Regions from separate parts of the Clostridium sp. Marseille-Q7071 genome, predicted to be linked through region 1. Evidence: a T-box and tRNA genes for the amino acid it is inferred to sense, from the RefSeq annotation. Region 1 holds a T-box; the other holds one or more tRNA genes.

Region 1 (9,828 bases):
TATGCTTTTAATATTTCATTTTATATCTATATGTAAAATCCTTTTTAAAAGAAAAACATACAAATGAATTTAGATATCTAAAAAGAAAATACTACCTCTATCAATTAAGTTATTATCACTAAGATAAATAGGAGTTATATTGTGCTTATCTAAAAATGCCAATACTTCACTACCATATTTATAATTTTTAAGGCTTCCATAAAAAACCAAGTTTTTTTCATCCAATAGACCACAACTACCACCTATAAAACCGTAATTCAATCCAGGGAGTTCAATATCCCCAGGAGGAAGTAACAATATATCTACATCTGTTTCTTTTAAAGCTCTTACAATTGACTTATCACTAGTAATAATTGCATTATTATTAACTATTGCAGTAGAGCATTTAGTGTAACCTTGTTTAACATTAATAAGAGTTTTATTTGTCATGTATTTCAATAAAAATTCATCAGTATATTTAATATTATGTATAAAATACTTCTTTAGATTTACTGCATTTAAAGTAATATCATAGGGGTATTTTTCATTTAGCTCACTTTTAGAAAATATAACATCAAAATTAAAATCATTTTGTAATAAATTGATGAAAGTTTTGTCCATGCTAAGGTGTGTCATTAACATGCTTTTTGAAATAGTATGAATTAGCATATCTGGATGACCACATACAGCATCATATAGTTTAGTGCTAGGAGGACATTTTAAAACTTTACAACCTAAAGTCTGTAAGGCTTTTATTTCACTATTAGAAATTCTAAAGTCTACTATAGCAAGTTTCATTTTATCACCTCAATTCGAATGTCGATAAATGTTTAAATTATTAATGCATATCCATTGTAAGAAAACGCATAATAAGATAGACAAATAATTTTTAAAATTATATTAGCATTTTAAAAATTAATTTACAAGTTATAGCTTTTGAGTTGTGGTAATTAAGCCATGTTATAAAGGAGTGAGCTATATGTTATTATTAACATTGATACAGGATGATAGCAAAGAGTATATAATAGATGAGATAAGAAATGCCAGAAATTATTTTAAATTAAAGAATGTAACGGTAGGTATTTCAGAAAGCTTAGAAAACAATCTTCATATTGTTAAAGTTTATTGTGATGATGAGAATTTTGATGAGAAGTTTCATAGAATGTTTAACTTATATATAGGTACTGTACTTTTTAAAGTTGTTATAAAGGAGTTTTGTAAGAAAAATATTTCAAAATATTTATCAGAGAATTTTTACTTTTTAAGAGGTGAGGATATAAAGGAAGTAAAAAATATGATAATTGATGTATTTGAAAATGAAAGCAGCAGAATAGATGACAATATGATATATTATATGAATAGAAAGAATGAAATCATAGATAAAATTGTTCTTTGTTTAGAGGATAACAATGAGGTGAATATTAAAGGCTTTTTAACTTTTAGAATGAAAGAAATAGCACATGATTTAGAAAGTATAATAGATAAGATAGTTGAAAAGTTTATGATAGAAAAAGAATATAATGAATTCATTAAGCTATTGAAATATTTTGTTGATGTTCAGGAAAGTAAGATAAATGAAGTTAATATTATGATAGATAAAGATGGAGATTATCTAGTGAAAGATGAACTTGGAAATGATATCTTAAATAACTTAATAAATGAACTTTATGATAGCAGAATAAATTCAAAAGTAAGTTCAGAGGATTTAATAATAAGTGGCTTAATTACTTCTGCTCCTAAAAAAATAGTCATACATTGTGTGGAAAATTCCAGAAATAAAGAATTGATAGAAACTATTAAAAATGTATTTGTTGAAAGAGTAGAATTCTGCGATGATTGTGCAAAATGCACACAACTTAAAAATAATATAAAGATATAGCTTAAAATTGTTGACAACTAGAAAAACATATATTATAATACTACTTGTTGAATAAATGAATAATGTTATTAATTAAAGAAGAAACAGCCGTTTCTCACCTTACAGTTAAGCTAGTAAGGTTAAACTGTAAGGTGAATTTGTGTATTACAGAGGGCGGCATTTGTCGCCCTCTTATTTATATAATTTTATAACACCTGGAGGTGAAAACTATTAGTAAAAACAAAGACTTTATAATGAATGAAGATATAAGGGAAAAGGAAGTAAGAGTTGTTAGTAATGATGGTGAGCAATTAGGGGTCTTAGCAACTAAGGAAGCCCTAAAAATTGCAGAAGAGAAGGAACTTGATTTAGTAGTTATTTCTCCAAATGCAAATCCACCAGTATGCAAGATTATGGACTTTGGTAAGTATGTTTATGAGCAACAGAAAAAGGATAAAGAAGCTAAGAAAAAGCAAAAAATCATAAACATAAAAGAAGTTAGAATGAATGCCACTATTGAAGACCATGATATTGAAATCAAAGCAAACCATGCTAGAAAATTCTTATTAGACGAAGACAAAGTTAAAGTTACTGTGAGATTTAGAGGAAGAGAAGTTCAAAACTCACATGTAGGACATCAAATATTGAACTCTTTTGTAGAAAAGCTTGGAGATGTGTATGTAATTGAGAAGCCTGCTAAACAAGAGGGGAGAAATATGATACTGATATTAGCTCCTAAAAGAGCATAAACACTGAGAGGAGGAATTTTATTATGCCAAAAATGAAAACTCATAGAGGTGCAGCAAAAAGATTCAAGAAGACAGGAACAGGTAAGTTAAAAAGAGCGAAAGCTTTCAGAAGCCATATATTGACTAAGAAAAGCGCAAAAACTAAGAGAAATCTTAGAAAAACTGGATATGTTTCAACTTCACAAGAAAAAGCAATGAAAAAATTATTACCATACTTATAATCGAAGGTGAACTAGGAGGTATTTTAAATGGCAAGAGTAAAGAGAGCTGTTAACGCTCGTAAAAAACATAAAAAAGTATTAAAACTTGCAAAAGGATACTATGGTGGAAAAAGCAAGTTATTTAAAACTGCAAATGAGTCAGTTATAAGAGCATTAAGAAATGCATATGTAGGAAGAAAATTAAAGAAAAGAGATTTTAGAAAACTTTGGATCGCAAGAATAAATGCGGCTACAAGAATGAATGGACTTTCTTACTCAAGATTCATGAATGGAATGAAACTTGCAGGAGTAGACATCAACAGAAAAATGCTTTCTGAAATAGCTATTAATGATCCAAAAGCATTTTCAGAATTAGTTGAAGTTGCTAAAAAGCAATTAGAAGCTTAATTTAATACTTAATTTAATATATGACCTTAAAATGTAGCCATAGGCTACATTTTTGTATTATAAACTAATTTTAAATATTAATATGGAAATACTATAATATACTAAAAAAAAAGTATATAATGAAAATTACTAAAGGTTAAATACAGAGAGAATTGAGGTGTTTTTAGTGGAATTGAAGATGAAAGATGTTTTAAAGAAGAGACAATTTACTCCTATGCAGGTATTAGCCATTGGATATGCAGTTATTATATTTTTAGGTGCAATGCTGTTAGCGCTGCCTATATCAACAAATGCTAGAGTATATACACCTTTTTTAGACTGTATATTTACGTCTACTTCAGCAGTGTGCGTAACAGGACTTATCACAGTGGATACAGGAACCCATTGGAGTTATTTTGGTAAAACAGTAATTATGATGCTTATTCAAATTGGAGGCTTAGGATTTATGTCTTTTGCTACTATGTTATCATTAATCATAGGTAAAAGAATTACCTTAAAAGAGAGATTAGTAATGCAAGAATCTATGAATTCAACTTCTCTTCAAGGTATAGTTAAACTAGCAAAATACATATTAATATTTACTTTTTCTATAGAAGGATTAGGGGCACTTTTATTGAGCACTCAATTTATTCCTGAATTTGGATTCTCGAAAGGAATTTTCTATAGTATATTCCATTCTATTTCAGCCTTTTGTAATGCAGGTTTTGATTTAATGGGTAATTTTAATAGTTTAGTTAATTATAATGGAAATATAGTTATAATTTTTACTATATCTGCCCTTATAGTTACAGGTGGATTAGGATTTTATGTTTGGAATGAAATATATAATTACAAGAATATTAAAAAGTTATCACTTCATTCAAAACTAGTAATATCTATGACCATTGCATTGCTAGTAGGTGGCGCAATTTTATTCTTCTTATTTGAATTTTCAAATGAAGCTACAATGAAAGGGATGAGCTTTAAGGATAGAATATTAGCATCAATTTTTGCATCAGTTAGTCCTAGAACAGCAGGATTTAACTCTATATCCTTAGCAGATATGACTATACCATCTATTTTTTTAACTATTATATTGATGTTTATTGGAGGGTCACCAGGGTCAACAGCAGGTGGACTAAAAACAACAACTGCTGGTATATTATATATGACAGTTAAATCAGTTATTAAAGGTCGAGAAGATACAGAGATATATAAAAAGAGGGTAAGTAAGGATATAGTTTATAAGGCATTTTCTATTATGATTATAGCCTTAGGTTTAGTTATAACAGTAACAGTACTTCTTTCTATTACGGAGCATCAAACTGGCGTACCTTTTGAATATTATATATTTGAAGCAACTTCAGCTTTTGGAACAGTTGGATCTACATTAGGACTAACTCAAAAGTTAAGTGCCATAGGAAAGATAATTGTAGCCTTAACTATGTATGCTGGTAGAATAGGACCATTAACATTAGTTTTAGCAATTTCAATCAATAGACGTAAGAAAGCTTTAGCTATAAAGTATCCGGAAGATAAAATATTAGTTGGGTAGAAGGTGGAAATTATGATTAAAAAGCAATTTATTGTAATTGGATTAGGAAGATTTGGAACATCTGTAGCGGAAACATTATACTCATTAGGGAATGATGTATTGGCAGTTGATGTTGATGAGGAAGTTATACAAAATATATCAGAAAAGGTAACTCATGCAGTTCAAGTTGATGCAAATGACGAGCAAAGCTTAAGAGCATTGGGAGTTGGAAATTTTGATGTTGCCATTATAAGTATAGGTTCAGATATTCAAGCCAGTATATTATCTACGCTACTTGTTAAAGAACTAGGTGTTAAGCATATCATTACAAAAGCTAATAATGCACTTCATGCTAAAGTACTATATAAAATTGGAGCAAACAGAGTTATATTTCCAGAAAGAGATATGGGAGTAAGAGTTGCACACAATTTATGTTCTTCAAATATATTAGATTATATTGAATTATCACCAGACTTTAGCATTGCTGAGATTGTAAGTCCACAAGAATGGCATGAAAAAAGCTTAAAAGATCTTAATTTAAGAGCAGAATATGGAATAAATGTTATGGCAATAAAGAGAAATAATGAAATAGATGTTTCTCCTTCTGCTGATGAAATTATTGAGGCTAATGATATAATTGTAGCTATTGGTGGTAATCAAGAGCTAAATAATATAGAAAAGTTAGTAAGATAGGAGAAGATAATTTGCAATATATCAGTAGCAAAGAGAATTCACTAATAAAGCAAATAAAGAAATTAAAAGAAAAAAAACATAGATTAGAAAATAAGGCTTTTTTAGTTGAAGGCTTTAGATTTATTGAGGAAGCATTAAAGTCATCCTTTAATATAAAATATATTTTTATAAATGAAAATGCAGATAAAGAATATTGTGAAAAATATATAAGCATACATCAATGTAATGCTGAGATTTATATTGTAAGTGATATAGTTTTTAAGACCTTAACTAGCACTGAAACACCACAGGGAGCAATTGCGGTAGTGGAGAATAAAGTCCTTAATTTAAAATACTGTGAGGGATTTTATGTATTAGTAGATAAGGTGCAGGATCCAGGAAATTTAGGTACAATTATAAGAACTGCTCATGCAGCAGATGGACTAGGAATTATATTAACTAAAGGTACAGTAGATGTATATAATGAAAAAACCTTGCGCTCAACTATGGGATCTATATTTAATATTCCTATTATGGAAGACAAGGATTTAAGCCTTGTTAAGGAGTTAAAAAATAAAGGTTATAAGCTTATTACAAGTTCTCTTGATACAAATAACAACTTTTATGATATAGATTTAAGCGGCAAATGCATTATTTCTGTGGGAAATGAAGGAAAGGGAATTAGTAAAGAAATATATGAGCTTTCTGATGAAAAAGTTAAAATTCCTATGCCTGGCGGTGCAGAGTCATTAAATGCATCAGTTGCTGCATCTATTATGATGTATGAGACTGTAAGACAAAAAAATGTTATTAAATAGTATTGAAATTTTATACAAACATAGGTATAATAGGTTTTAAATTAAAAATTAAATATCTTAAACTGTGAAGGAGAGAGTAGGTATAAGGTTACATACAGGGAGTAAAGGTCATAGATTGAAAGCCTTTATATGATAAATTTATGCTGAAGTTCACTCTTGAGTTCTAATTGTGAAAATAGGTTTTTATTAAAACATTATAAGTAATGATTAGCGATTAAAATCGATAAATTTACTAAGAGGGTCTATTTTATAGTCCAATTAGGGTGGTACCGCGGATATTCCGTCCCTTTTTTAGGGGCGGTTTTTTTATTTCCAAATATATATTAGAGTAATTTATGTTAAAGGATTGCATTATTCAATGAAATTAATGTTGTCTAAGAATTTTAATTAATCATTGTTATTTGAGAATTAATAAAAGGTAATAATTATTAATTATAAGAAAAATATGAAAGGAGATTTTAAAATGAGAGAAAAATTAGAAGATATTAAGCTGTCTGCTCTAGATGAATTGAAAACTGCCGCTGAGAAGGTTCAACTTGAAAATATTAGAGTGAAATATTTAGGTAAAAAAGGAGAGCTTACTCAAATATTAAGAGGAATGGGAGGCTTATCACAAGAAGAGAGACCACTTGTAGGTAAGGTTGCTAACGACGTAAGAGAAACATTAGAAAATGCTATTGCTAAGGCAACTGAAGAAATCAAAAATAAAGAAAAAGAAAAAAGACTACAAAGTGAAATAATTGATATTTCTATGCCAGGAAAAAAACAAACTATAGGCAATAGACATCCTCTTGATTTAACTTTAGAAAAAATCAATGAAATATTTCTATCAATGGGATTTTCTATAGAAGAAGGACCAGAGGTAGAAAAGGATTATTACAACTTTGAAGCATTAAATATACCTAAAGACCATCCGGCTAGAGGAGAACAAGATACTTTCTATATAAATGATAATGTAGTTTTAAGAACTCAAACCTCCCCAATACAAATTAGAACAATGGAGAATCAAAAACCACCAATAAAAATGATAGCTCCAGGAAAGGTTTATCGTTCAGATGCAGCTGATGCTACTCATTCACCAATATTCTATCAAATAGAAGGATTGGTTATAGATAAAGGAGTAACTTTTGCAGATTTAAAAGGAACTTTAGAGCTATTTACTAAGAAGATGTTTGGAGATGTTGAAACTAAGTTTAGACCACATCATTTCCCGTTTACTGAACCTTCAGCAGAGATGGATGCTACTTGCTTTGTTTGTAATGGCGAAGGATGTAGAGTTTGTAAAGGAAGTGGATGGATAGAGATACTAGGATGTGGTATGGTGCATCCACAAGTTCTAAGAAATTGTGGAATTGATCCAGAAGTTTATAGTGGATTTGCTTTTGGATTTGGTCTTGATAGAATGGTTATGCAAAAATATGGAATTGATGATATTAGATTATTATACGAAAGTGATATGAGATTTTTAAATCAATTTTAATAAAATGTTAAAGGAGGATTACCAATGAAAGTTCCAGTTAAATGGCTTAAAGATTATGTTGATATAAATATTTCCCCTAAGGAGTTATCAGATAGACTAACGCTATCTGGTTCTAAGGTAGAAGAGCTAGTTGTTTCAGGAGAAGAGATTTCAAATGTAGTAACAGGAAAAATAATAAAAATAGATAGACATCCAGATGCAGAAAAACTTGTGGTTTGTCAAGTTGATATAAAGGCTGAAGAACCAATTCAAATAGTAACTGCAGCTACAAATATGAAGGAACAAGATATAATTCCTGTAGCATTACATGGGTCAACATTACATGGTGGACTTAAAATTAAAAAGGGTAAATTAAGAGGCGTAGTATCTAATGGGATGTTCTGTTCAGAAGAAGAACTTGGAATAGCAGGAGATAAACCAGTTCATGGTCTTATGATACTACCAGAAGATACTCCAATAGGAGTAGATATAAAAGAAGTAGTTAATATAGGAAGTGCAGTAATAGAATTTGAAATTACATCAAATAGGGCAGATTGTTTAAGTGTTATAGGAATAGCAAGAGAAACAGCAGCAACATTGGGAACTAATTATAAAATGCCTAATTTAGAATATACTTCTACTTGTAATGAAAATGTCAAAGATGATTATAATGTAGAAATAAAAGATGAACTTTGCAGAAGGTTTATGCTAAAAGGAATTAAAAATGTAAAAATAGAGCCATCACCACAATGGATGCAAGAAAGACTATTAGAGGCAGGAGTTAGACCAATAAATAACATTGTTGATATAACAAATTTTGTTATGTTAGAGCTTGGTCAACCACTACATGCTTATGATGCAAGAGAAATAGCAAGCAAAACTATAGTAGTTGAAAGAGCTAAAGATGGTGAAAAATTTGCTACTTTAGATGAAGTAGAAAGATCTTTAGATAGTGATATACTATGTATTAAAGATGGAGAAAGAACTGTTGGACTTGCAGGAATAATGGGAGGATTGAACTCAGAGATAAAAGAAGACACTGAAATGGTTATTCTAGAATGTGCAAACTTTGATGGCATCAATGTAAGAAAATCATCTAAGAAGTTAAATTTACGAACAGAAGCTTCAACTAAATTTGAGAAAAATCTAGATCCTAATTTATGTGAAATAGCAGTAGCTAGGGTTGCTTCATTGGTAAATGAATTAAATGCAGGAGAAGTAATGGAAGGAGTAATAGATGTTTATCCAGAGCCTAAAACTCCGCATTATTTAGAAGTAGATTCAAATTGGATCAATAAATTTTTAGGTATTGATATATCCAAAGAAGACATGAAGAAGTATTTAGATAGATTAGGATTAGCTACAGAAATTAAGGAAGATATATTAGTTGTAAAATCTCCTACTTTTAGAAGTGATATTAATATTAAAGAAGATATTGCAGAAGAAATAGTAAGAATTTACGGGTATAATAATGTACCTTCTACAATAGCATTGTGTGAAGCTACAAAAAGTGGAAAAAGTGAAGAACAAAAACTTGAAGAAAAGGTTGTAGATTCATTAATAAATAGTGGATTAAATCAATCTATAAGCTATTCTTTTGTAAGCCCAAAAATTTTTGACAAATTATTAGTTTCTGAAGATAGTAACTTAAGAAAATCTATTTCAATTAAAAATCCTCTAGGTGAAGATTTTAGTATAATGAGAACTACTACATTAGCATCTGCTATGGAGGCATTATCAAGAAATTATAGTAAAAGTAATGAAGAAGCAAGATTGTTTGAAATAGGAAAGATATATATACCTAATGAAGATGAAAATAAGCTTCCAGAAGAAAGAAATATAATTACAATTTCAATGTATGGAAATATGGACTATTTAGATATTAAGGGAGTAGTTGAAAATGTAATTGAAGAACTAGGAATCGGAAGTGTAAGCTTTAAGAGAGAATCAGAGAATCCAAGCTTTCATCCAGGAAAAACTGCTGCACTATATATAGGAAAAGAATATATAGGTGTTATAGGTGAAATTCATCCTGATGTAGCAAACAATTATGATATGGATATAAGATGCTATATATCTGAGTTAAATTTAGATTTATTATTAAAACATGCTAAAGTTGATAAGAAGTATGTTCCATTACCAAAATTCCCAGCAGTAACTAGGGATATAGCA
Region 2 (9,828 bases), 1.6 Mb from region 1:
CAGCAAATGCAGCAAAAGCATTTCCCATTATCATTGTAAATACTGCCATACCTACACAGTAAGCAATTACTCCTGCTAATATATTTCCATTAGGTATAAAGTTTGATATTCCAGATGCAATTACATCACCAACACCAGCAGCAGTAAATACTGCACCTAATGCAGCTAGTAATTGAGGTAATATGCTTGTAGGTCCAACAGATTGAAGCATTCTGTTCCCATCTTCTATAAGATTTTTAGGATTTGCTTTTGTAACAAGGAATGTGATTATAATTGCAGCTATAGCAGATATCCCAATGGCAACAGTTCCAGGGAATTTAGTAAATTGAGCAATAACAAGTGCAAATACAGCTATTGAAACTGAAGGAATAAATATTTTGTTTTTAAGTTTTTTAGCTTGATCTTCGCTGAATTTAGCTTCAGGCATCTTTAGGTTACCTATATTAACTTGCTTCATAGCAGTTAATACTCCAAGGAATACAAGCATTCCACCTACAACAGTTGATGGTAAAAACTTACCTAATATAAATATGATAGAAAGTATTATCCAAAATAAAGTTGTTCCAATTCTAGTTTTATGATTTGTATCTTTAAAAGTAATAATCCCAGTTGTTAACATTAAAAGTCCAACCATTATATAAAAAACTTCAAGCAGTATGTCTGATATAACTTTTATATCCATATATAAATCCTCCTTATATTAGTTTTTTTTCGATGCTTTTCTAGCTATAGATTTATCTAACAAGTGATTTTGTACTACTACAAATAGAAATGAAATTACAGCAATAGGTATTGAAGCTTTAGCGACATCTAATGTGTTTACTGCATATCCAAGTTCTTCTAAAGTACCAGCAATTAATAAAACTCCTGAGCTTGCAAGGAATACGTTTTGTCCATAGAAATTACCGTAGTTTTCCATAGCAGCGGCAGCCCCTTTAATTTTATCAACTGTGCTTTCATCAAGTTCACCATGTTTACTGATAGCAGCACCCTGTGCCATAGGATTTATAAGTGGTCTTATAAATTGAGCATGTCCTCCAAGTCTTACTGAGAAGGCAGCAGCTAATTCTCTAATGAATAAGTAAAGAGTTAACATTTTTCCTGCAGTTAAACTTTTAGCATTTTTGATTAATGTGATAGCTCTATCTTTCAATCCATATCTTTCACATATACCTATAACAGGAAGTGTTAGTATAAATAATGACATATGTCTTTGACTTACAAATGTTTTACCTAATATATCTAGGATTTCAATAATGTTTAGTTTTGCAACTAGTCCGGTAACTACTCCAGCAGATAAAACTACTGCTATAGTATCAAATTTAAGAGCAAATCCAATAATAACTATAACTATACCGATTAATTTAATCATTGATTACTACACCCTTTCTTTATTGTTGAATATATTTAATAAATTTTCTTGTTATTTTCATATTATACTGACAATTAGCACATAAATCTGTATCTACAGATACAAAAATCAATAATATTTAGTAGAAAAATGTAGAAAAAAATCTATATAATAATAGGAAAGGATATCTAAGGTGAAGAGTTTTTAAATAAAAATACATAAATGGTAAATTTTATTGTAAATTTAAATAACTACTCCAGGTGTATCTACATATAGAAAGACAAGCATATTAAAGTAAAACATAGTATTTAAAGTGTAATATCAAATAAATAATGTTTTCTAAGAAATCAAGGATTTTCTTTATGATAAGATAGATATTGTCGCTACGGCACAGAGAAATTCAAAGCTGATCGACATAGTTTAGCACTTGAAAACAGTTATTAAATAAAAATAAAAAAACTGTTGACAAGAAAAAATAAACCTGATAGAATAGTAAGAGTCGTCAGGTGATGACGGTAAAAATTACTAAATAACTTGGTCTTTGAAAATTAAACAGAGAAATAGGTAAAACCAGTTAATTCATTGAGTTTCGAAAGAAACTTAGAAATGACTATTAATAGTCAGCAAACTTTACTTGAGCAATCAAGATACAAACTTTTAAATTGAGAGTTTGATCCTGGCTCAGGACGAACGCTGGCGGCGTGCCTAACACATGCAAGTCGAGCGATGAAGCTCCTTCGGGAGTGGATTAGCGGCGGACGGGTGAGTAACACGTGGGTAACCTGCCTCATAGAGGGGAATAGCCTCCCGAAAGGGAGATTAATACCGCATAACGTATGAAGGTCGCATGACTTTTATACCAAAGGAGCAATCCGCTATGAGATGGACCCGCGGCGCATTAGCTAGTTGGTGAGGTAACAGCTCACCAAGGCGACGATGCGTAGCCGACCTGAGAGGGTGATCGGCCACATTGGAACTGAGACACGGTCCAGACTCCTACGGGAGGCAGCAGTGGGGAATATTGCGCAATGGGGGAAACCCTGACGCAGCAACGCCGCGTGAATGAAGAAGGCCTTAGGGTTGTAAAGTTCTGTCATATGGGAAGATAATGACGGTACCATATGAGGAAGCCACGGCTAACTACGTGCCAGCAGCCGCGGTAATACGTAGGTGGCAAGCGTTGTCCGGATTTACTGGGCGTAAAGGATGCGTAGGCGGACATTTAAGTCAGATGTGAAATACCCGAGCTCAACTTGGGTGCTGCATTTGAAACTGGGTGTCTAGAGTGCAGGAGAGGAAAGCGGAATTCCTAGTGTAGCGGTGAAATGCGTAGAGATTAGGAAGAACACCAGTGGCGAAGGCGGCTTTCTGGACTGTAACTGACGCTGAGGCATGAAAGCGTGGGGAGCAAACAGGATTAGATACCCTGGTAGTCCACGCCGTAAACGATGAATACTAGGTGTAGGAGGTATCGACCCCTTCTGTGCCGCAGTTAACACAATAAGTATTCCGCCTGGGGAGTACGATCGCAAGATTAAAACTCAAAGGAATTGACGGGGGCCCGCACAAGCAGCGGAGCATGTGGTTTAATTCGAAGCAACGCGAAGAACCTTACCTAGACTTGACATCCCCTGAATTACCTGTAATGAGGGAAGCCCTTCGGGGCAGGGAGACAGGTGGTGCATGGTTGTCGTCAGCTCGTGTCGTGAGATGTTGGGTTAAGTCCCGCAACGAGCGCAACCCTTATCATTAGTTGCTACCATTAAGTTGAGCACTCTAGTGAGACTGCCCGGGTTAACCGGGAGGAAGGTGGGGATGACGTCAAATCATCATGCCCCTTATGTCTAGGGCTACACACGTGCTACAATGGTTGGTACAACAAGATGCAAGACCGCGAGGTGGAGCTAAACTTAAAAAACCAATCCCAGTTCGGATTGTAGGCTGAAACTCGCCTACATGAAGCCGGAGTTGCTAGTAATCGCGAATCAGCATGTCGCGGTGAATACGTTCCCGGGCCTTGTACACACCGCCCGTCACACCATGAGAGCTGGTAACACCCGAAGTCCGTGAGGTAACCGTAAGGAGCCAGCGGCCGAAGGTGGGATTAGTGATTGGGGTGAAGTCGTAACAAGGTAGCCGTAGGAGAACCTGCGGCTGGATCACCTCCTTTCTAGGGAGTCGACGTAGTTGGTAACTCTTCTACGAACACTGGTACTATACTCTGTTTAATTTTGAGCGACCAAGGTCCTACGGGACAAAGGAAAAGCTCAATTGTTCTTTGAAAATTGCACAGTGAAAATATTTGTTTAAATATCCTTTTAAATTAAAAGATAAATAAACAATTTCGTCAAGACAAACAAAAATAAATTTAAAAACTAAAGTTTTTGAATTCTATTTATGCGAATTTGTATAAGACATTTTTATAAAGTTAATGAAACTTTATAAAATCAAATAGAAGCGAGTAGTACAAGGAAACGAAGGAACGAGGAGCAGAACTTACTAAGGTAAGTGAGCACCGCAGTGACTGAAGTTGACGAAGTAATACGAAGCTTATATTTATTTTGATAGGTCAAGCTACAAAGGGCGCAGGGTGAATGCCTTGGCACTAGGAGCCGAAGAAGGACGCGATAAGCTGCGATAAGCTTTGGGTAGACGCAAATAGTCTGTGATCCAAAGATTTCCGAATGGGGGAACCCACATGGCTACGCCATGTACTATATGCTGAATACATAGGTATATAGAGGTAAACCCGGGGAACTGAAACATCTAAGTACCCGGAGGAAGAGAAAGAAAAATCGATTTCCTAAGTAGCGGCGAGCGAAAGGGAAAGAGCCCAAACCTAAGCCTTTGGCTTGGGGGTTGAGGACAGAACATAAAAGAGGTGGCTATTGTAACTGAAGATAGCTGGAAAGCTACTCCGTAGAAGGTAATAGACCTGTAAGTGAAACGAGAAGACCTTAAGTTCTGATCCAGAGTACCACGAGACACGTGAAACCTTGTGGGAAGCAGGGAGGACCACCTCCCAAGGCTAAATACTACCTAGTGACCGATAGTGGAGAAGTACCGTGAGGGAAAGGTGAAAAGAACCCCGGGAGGGGAGTGAAATAGAACCTGAAACCCTGTGCCTACAACCGATCGAAGCACTTTATATGTGTGACGATGTGCTTTTTGTAGAACGAGCCAACGAGTTACGATATGTAGCGAGGTTAAGTACTTAAGGTACGGAGCCGAAGGGAAACCGAGTCTGAATAGGGCGCAAAGTTGCATGTCGTAGACCCGAAACCGGGTGACCTATCCATGGCCAGGTTGAAGCGAGAGTAAAATCTCGTGGAGGACCGAACCACGTTGGTGTTGAAAAACCATGGGATGAGCTGTGGATAGCGGAGAAATTCCAATCGAACTCGGAGATAGCTGGTTCTCCTCGAAATAGCTTTAGGGCTAGCGTCGATTAATTAAGTAATGGAGGTAGAGCACTGAATAGGCTAGGGGGCATATCGCTTACCGAACCTTATCAAACTCCGAATGCCATATACTTGTATTTCGGCAGTCAGACTGCGAATGATAAGATCCGTAGTCAAAAGGGAAACAGCCCAGACCATCAGCTAAGGTCCCAAAGTGTAAGTTAAGTGGTAAAGGATGTGGGATTTCTAAGACAACTAGGATGTTGGCTTAGAAGCAGCCACTCATTCAAAGAGTGCGTAATAGCTCACTAGTCAAGAGATCCTGCGCCGAAGATGTCCGGGGCTAAAACTTACCACCGAAGCTATGGGTGTACACTATGTGTACGCGGTAGAGGAGCTTTCTGCATTGGCTGAAGTCGTACCGAAAGGAGCGGTGGACGATGCAGAAGTGAGAATGTTGGCATAAGTAGCGAGAGACAGGTGAGAATCCTGTCGGTCGAAAACCTAAGGTTTCCTGAGGAAGGCTCGTCCGCTCAGGGTTAGTCGGGACCTAAGCCGAGGCCGAAAGGCGTAGGTGATGGACAACAGGTTGATATTCCTGTACCACTAGCAGACGTTATTACAAATGGGGTGACGCAGGAGGATAAGATGTGCTAGCTATTGGATGCTAGTCTAAGCGTTTAGGTATGTAGGATAGGCAAATCCACCTACATTAGCTGAGGCGTGATGGGGAAGCCCTTTAAGGGTGAAGTATCTGATTCCACGCTGCCAAGAAAAGCCTCTATGGAGGAAGTTAGTGCCCGTACCGCAAACCGACACAGGTAGGTGAGGAGAGAATCCTAAGACCATCGGAAGAATTGCTGTTAAGGAACTCGGCAAATTGACCCCGTAACTTCGGGAGAAGGGGTGCCTACGCAAGTAGGCCGCAGAGAATAGGCCCAAGCAACTGTTTAGCAAAAACACAGGTCTCTGCTAAAGCGAAAGCTGATGTATAGGGGCTGACGCCTGCCCGGTGCTGGAAGGTTAAGGGGATTGCTTAGTGCAAACGAAGGCATGAACTTAAGCCCCAGTAAACGGCGGCCGTAACTATAACGGTCCTAAGGTAGCGAAATTCCTTGTCGGGTAAGTTCCGACCCGCACGAATGGCGTAATGATTTGGGCACTGTCTCAACAGCAAATCCGGCGAAATTGTAGTGCAAGTGAAGATGCTTGCTACCCGCGATTGGACGGAAAGACCCCGTAGAGCTTTACTGCAATTTAGCATTGAGTTTCGGTACTATCTGTACAGGATAGGTGGGAGACTTGGAAGCAAGGGCGTCAGCCTTTGTGGAGTCATCCTTGGGATACCACCCTGATAGTACTGGAATTCTAACCGGAGGCCTTGAATCAGGTCACGGGACATTGTTAGGTGGGCAGTTTGACTGGGGCGGTCGCCTCCAAAAAAGTAACGGAGGCGCCCAAAGGTTCCCTCAGAACGGTCGGAAATCGTTCGAAGAGTGCAAAGGCAGAAGGGAGCCTGACTGCGACACAGACAAGTGGAGCAGGGACGAAAGTCGGGCTTAGTGATCCGGTGGTTCCTCGTGGGAGGGCCATCGCTCAACGGATAAAAGCTACCTCGGGGATAACAGGCTGATCTCCCCCAAGAGTCCACATCGACGGGGAGGTTTGGCACCTCGATGTCGGCTCGTCGCATCCTGGGGCTGAAGTAGGTCCCAAGGGTTGGGCTGTTCGCCCATTAAAGCGGCACGCGAGCTGGGTTCAGAACGTCGTGAGACAGTTCGGTCCCTATCCGTCGCGGGCGTAGGAAATTTGAAGGGAGCTGTCCTTAGTACGAGAGGACCGGGATGGACAGACCTCTGGTGCACCAGTTGTCACGCCAGTGGCACAGCTGGGTAGCTATGTCTGGAAGGGATAAACGCTGAAAGCATCTAAGCGTGAAGCCCCCCCTAAGATGAGATTTCCCATAACATAAGTTAGTAAGACTCCTGGAAGAACACCAGGTTGATAGGTGAGAGGTGTAAGCATGGCAACATGTTCAGCTGACTCATACTAATAAGTCGAGGGCTTGACCTAATTAATTTCACTGTGCAATTTTCAGAGAATAATTAATTTCTCTAAAAATTAATAGAAGCGAGTAGTACAAGGAAACAAAGTAGCAAGGAAGGTCGTTTACGAAAGTAAATGAGTACCGCAGCGACTGAAGTTGACGAAGTAATACGAAGCTTATATGAAATTTTCAAAAAATTAATAGAAACAAGCAGTATAAGGAAGTGAAGGAGCGAGGAGTGGAGTTTACTAAAGTAAATGAACGCCGCAGCGACTGAAACTGACGAAATAATGCGAAGTTTATAGGAATTTTTAAAATTTGATAGAAACGAGTAATACAGGGAAACAAATGAGTGAGGAGCGGAGTTTACTACGGTAAATGAGCACCAGAGCGAATGAAGTTGACGAAGTAGTACGATGTTTATAGCAAATTTAGATCTGGTGATGATGGTCCTAAGGGTAACACCCCTTTCCATTCCGAACAGGCAGGTTAAGCCTTAGGACGCCGAGAGTACTGCACGGGAGACTGTGTGGGAGGGTAGGTTGTTGCCAGGTAGTGTTAGCTAAGAAAACTTAGCTAACAATATGGCTCGATAGCTCAGTCGGTAGAGCAGAGGACTGAAAATCCTCGTGTCGCTGGTTCGATTCCTGCTCGAGCCACCAATAACCTAGATTATTAATCTAGGTTATTTTTTTATGCAAAATTTTATATTTTAGCTTTATATTATAGATATATCACTTCTAAATTTAATCTATCTCTGAGAAATTTAGAATTGATTAACCCTAGCGGCGAACACTGTTCGTCCCTACAATAAAACACTAGCAATTGTATTGCTAGCTAAAAAATCCATTAAAGAAATTTTTTTGATCAAAATAATTTCCACCTTGTATAATGTAGTTACAATATTTGATAGAAAGCTAATCTCATTTCTAACGAACATTGAATCACATTATTTTATTAACATTCTTAAATTTAATATTTTTCATACAACACCTTTAGGTGTAAACAGCATATCTTTAGTTTAATTTTTTAATTAGTTTTCTATTAAGATCCCTATCGGGAATCTAACCAAATTAAATATTTTTTAGTATAATACTCCTGAATAGATGATAGATGTATTCCACCTGGGAAGCACGTAGTGCTCATACCCGTAAATAAGCGTATCATTCCATCAGGTAGAATTCTATGTTTAGCTGGTTGGGTTTCCTTTTGGGAATTACCCGTGTCACAGACAAGGTTATAAGCTATCTGATAGATTGGAATTTCTATTCTATCTCAAATATAATTCAAAGGAGATATATACAATGTCCAAATTTTTTAATAATCCTGTAGTAGGGATTGATGTTTCAGCAGATTTTTCATATGTTGCAATACTTGCACCTAATGGTGATATTTATAAGAAATCATTTAAGATAAAGCATGATGTTTCTGGTTTTAATTATTTATTAAAAGAAATAAAAAAAGCAGAAGAAGAGTTTAACATGAAAACTGGCATTTTCATGGAGTCCACTGGTGTGTACCACTTATCTCTTTTCCACTTTCTTAATAAAAACTTTGATAACACATTTGTTATCAATCCACTCATTACTAATTGTAACAAAAATAGAGATATAAGAAAAGTGAAAAATGATAAAAAAGATGCTTTATCTATTGCCAGAATAGGTAAATTCCAAAATATTAAACTTTCACAAGGCATTAGTCTAGATATATTTTTATTACGATCTCTTATAAGAGAATATTATAAATTAACTGATACTTGTTCAACATTTAAGAAAAAATTATCTGCTGATTTAAGAGTGATTTTTCCAGGTTACAATACAGTATTCTCAAATACAACTTCTCCTAGTTCAATTGCTATATTAAGTAAATATCCATCACATAAAGCAGTGCTAGACGCACCCAAAGATGCTATTTTAGACATACTTATTACTAAATCTAAAAAAGGTGTTTTGTGGGCTGAAAAAATTTACTCTAACTTATATAATATTGCAACTGAAGCTAATGTTATTGGATTACCCTTATCGGGTATATCAATTAAAATCACCAGTAAAATAGCATTAATCAATGCTATAGAATCTGAAACACTTAACTTGTTAAATGAAGTAAAAAACTTAATTAATTCTACCAACTTTCCAAAACAAGTTAGAACTAATATTGAACTCTTAACTTCAATTCCTGGTATAGGTGGATTAACTGCTATTACCCTAGTTGCTGAAATAGGTGATATTAATGGCTTCATAAAACCTAAACATCTAGTTGCTTTCTTTGGGATAGACAGTTCTGTTAATGAATCTGGTAATTTTAAAGGTAACCAAAATAAAATTTCTAAACGTGGAACTCGTATTGGAAGACGAGCTTTATATACTGTTGCATTAGCCTCCATAAGAAAAAGTCGTAACGGAGTTCCTATTAATAAAGATTTATTAGATTACTATCAAACAAATCTTAAAGGCAAGAAGTCAAAAGTAGCATTAGTTGCTATAATGCATAAAATATTAAACTATATTTTTGCAACACTTAGAAATCAAAAACCTTTTGAACTAAGAGATCCTAGAATTCACAAACAAATGTTTTTAGAAAATAAAGCGATAGCTGTCGCTATATAAAAAGTCCATTTTTTGTAATCGTTCGTATTTTAAAATGGTCTTTTTGTCATACCCATTTTTCAAGGAAAAAATTTTTTTACATTATACTTGACTATTATTAGCTGGTCTTAATTGTGCATTTTGCATTGTGAATTAAAATACCATAGAGATATACATTAATTTTTAAAGTAGTTTATCTATAAATTAATCTATAAATATATTATAATGTGTTTGTAATATTTAAGAATAAATATATAATAATATTAACTATAGTATGAAGTATAAAAAATAGTCGATGAAATAAAAACTTCAGGAAAGAAGAAAGTTTAATCAAAAATTTGGATTAAATACTAATGAATTTCTAAAAAAGAATAACTAGTATAATAAGCAAAAAATATAGTATGTATTTAATAACATAAGATTATATTAAAAAGGAGATGCCTA

What was found. A T-box is a leader RNA that pairs with one kind of tRNA and senses whether it is charged. The one in region 1 lies ahead of pheS (phenylalanine--tRNA ligase subunit alpha), so its partner is inferred to be a tRNA-Phe.
Region 2: it has a tRNA-Phe gene. The T-box ahead of pheS (phenylalanine--tRNA ligase subunit alpha) is inferred to sense a tRNA for this amino acid. The anticodon was not compared.

Annotation. Positions count from the first base shown of each region.
Region 1 is NZ_CBCOPR010000001.1:2,090,042-2,099,869, forward strand. It holds gene ACWPW7_RS09775 (DUF6873 family GME fold protein) at 70-777, opposite strand; gene ytxC (putative sporulation protein YtxC) at 959-1,858, shown strand; ribosomal protein L20 leader region at 1,928-2,043, shown strand; gene infC (translation initiation factor IF-3) at 2,059-2,586, shown strand; gene rpmI (50S ribosomal protein L35) at 2,610-2,807, shown strand; gene rplT (50S ribosomal protein L20) at 2,835-3,194, shown strand; gene ACWPW7_RS09800 (TrkH family potassium uptake protein) at 3,373-4,728, shown strand; gene ACWPW7_RS09805 (potassium channel family protein) at 4,741-5,400, shown strand; gene ACWPW7_RS09810 (TrmH family RNA methyltransferase) at 5,412-6,197, shown strand; T-box leader at 6,253-6,488, shown strand; gene pheS (phenylalanine--tRNA ligase subunit alpha) at 6,661-7,677, shown strand; gene pheT (phenylalanine--tRNA ligase subunit beta) at 7,702-9,828, shown strand, end outside.
Region 2 is NZ_CBCOPR010000001.1:533,027-542,854, reverse strand. It holds gene ACWPW7_RS02445 (DUF979 domain-containing protein) at 1-682, opposite strand, end outside; gene ACWPW7_RS02440 (DUF969 domain-containing protein) at 701-1,369, opposite strand; rRNA gene ACWPW7_RS02435 (16S ribosomal RNA) at 2,010-3,521, shown strand; rRNA gene ACWPW7_RS02430 (23S ribosomal RNA) at 3,919-6,825, shown strand; rRNA gene rrf (5S ribosomal RNA) at 7,236-7,353, shown strand; tRNA gene ACWPW7_RS02420 (tRNA-Phe) at 7,386-7,461, shown strand; gene ACWPW7_RS02415 (IS110 family transposase) at 8,104-9,405, shown strand.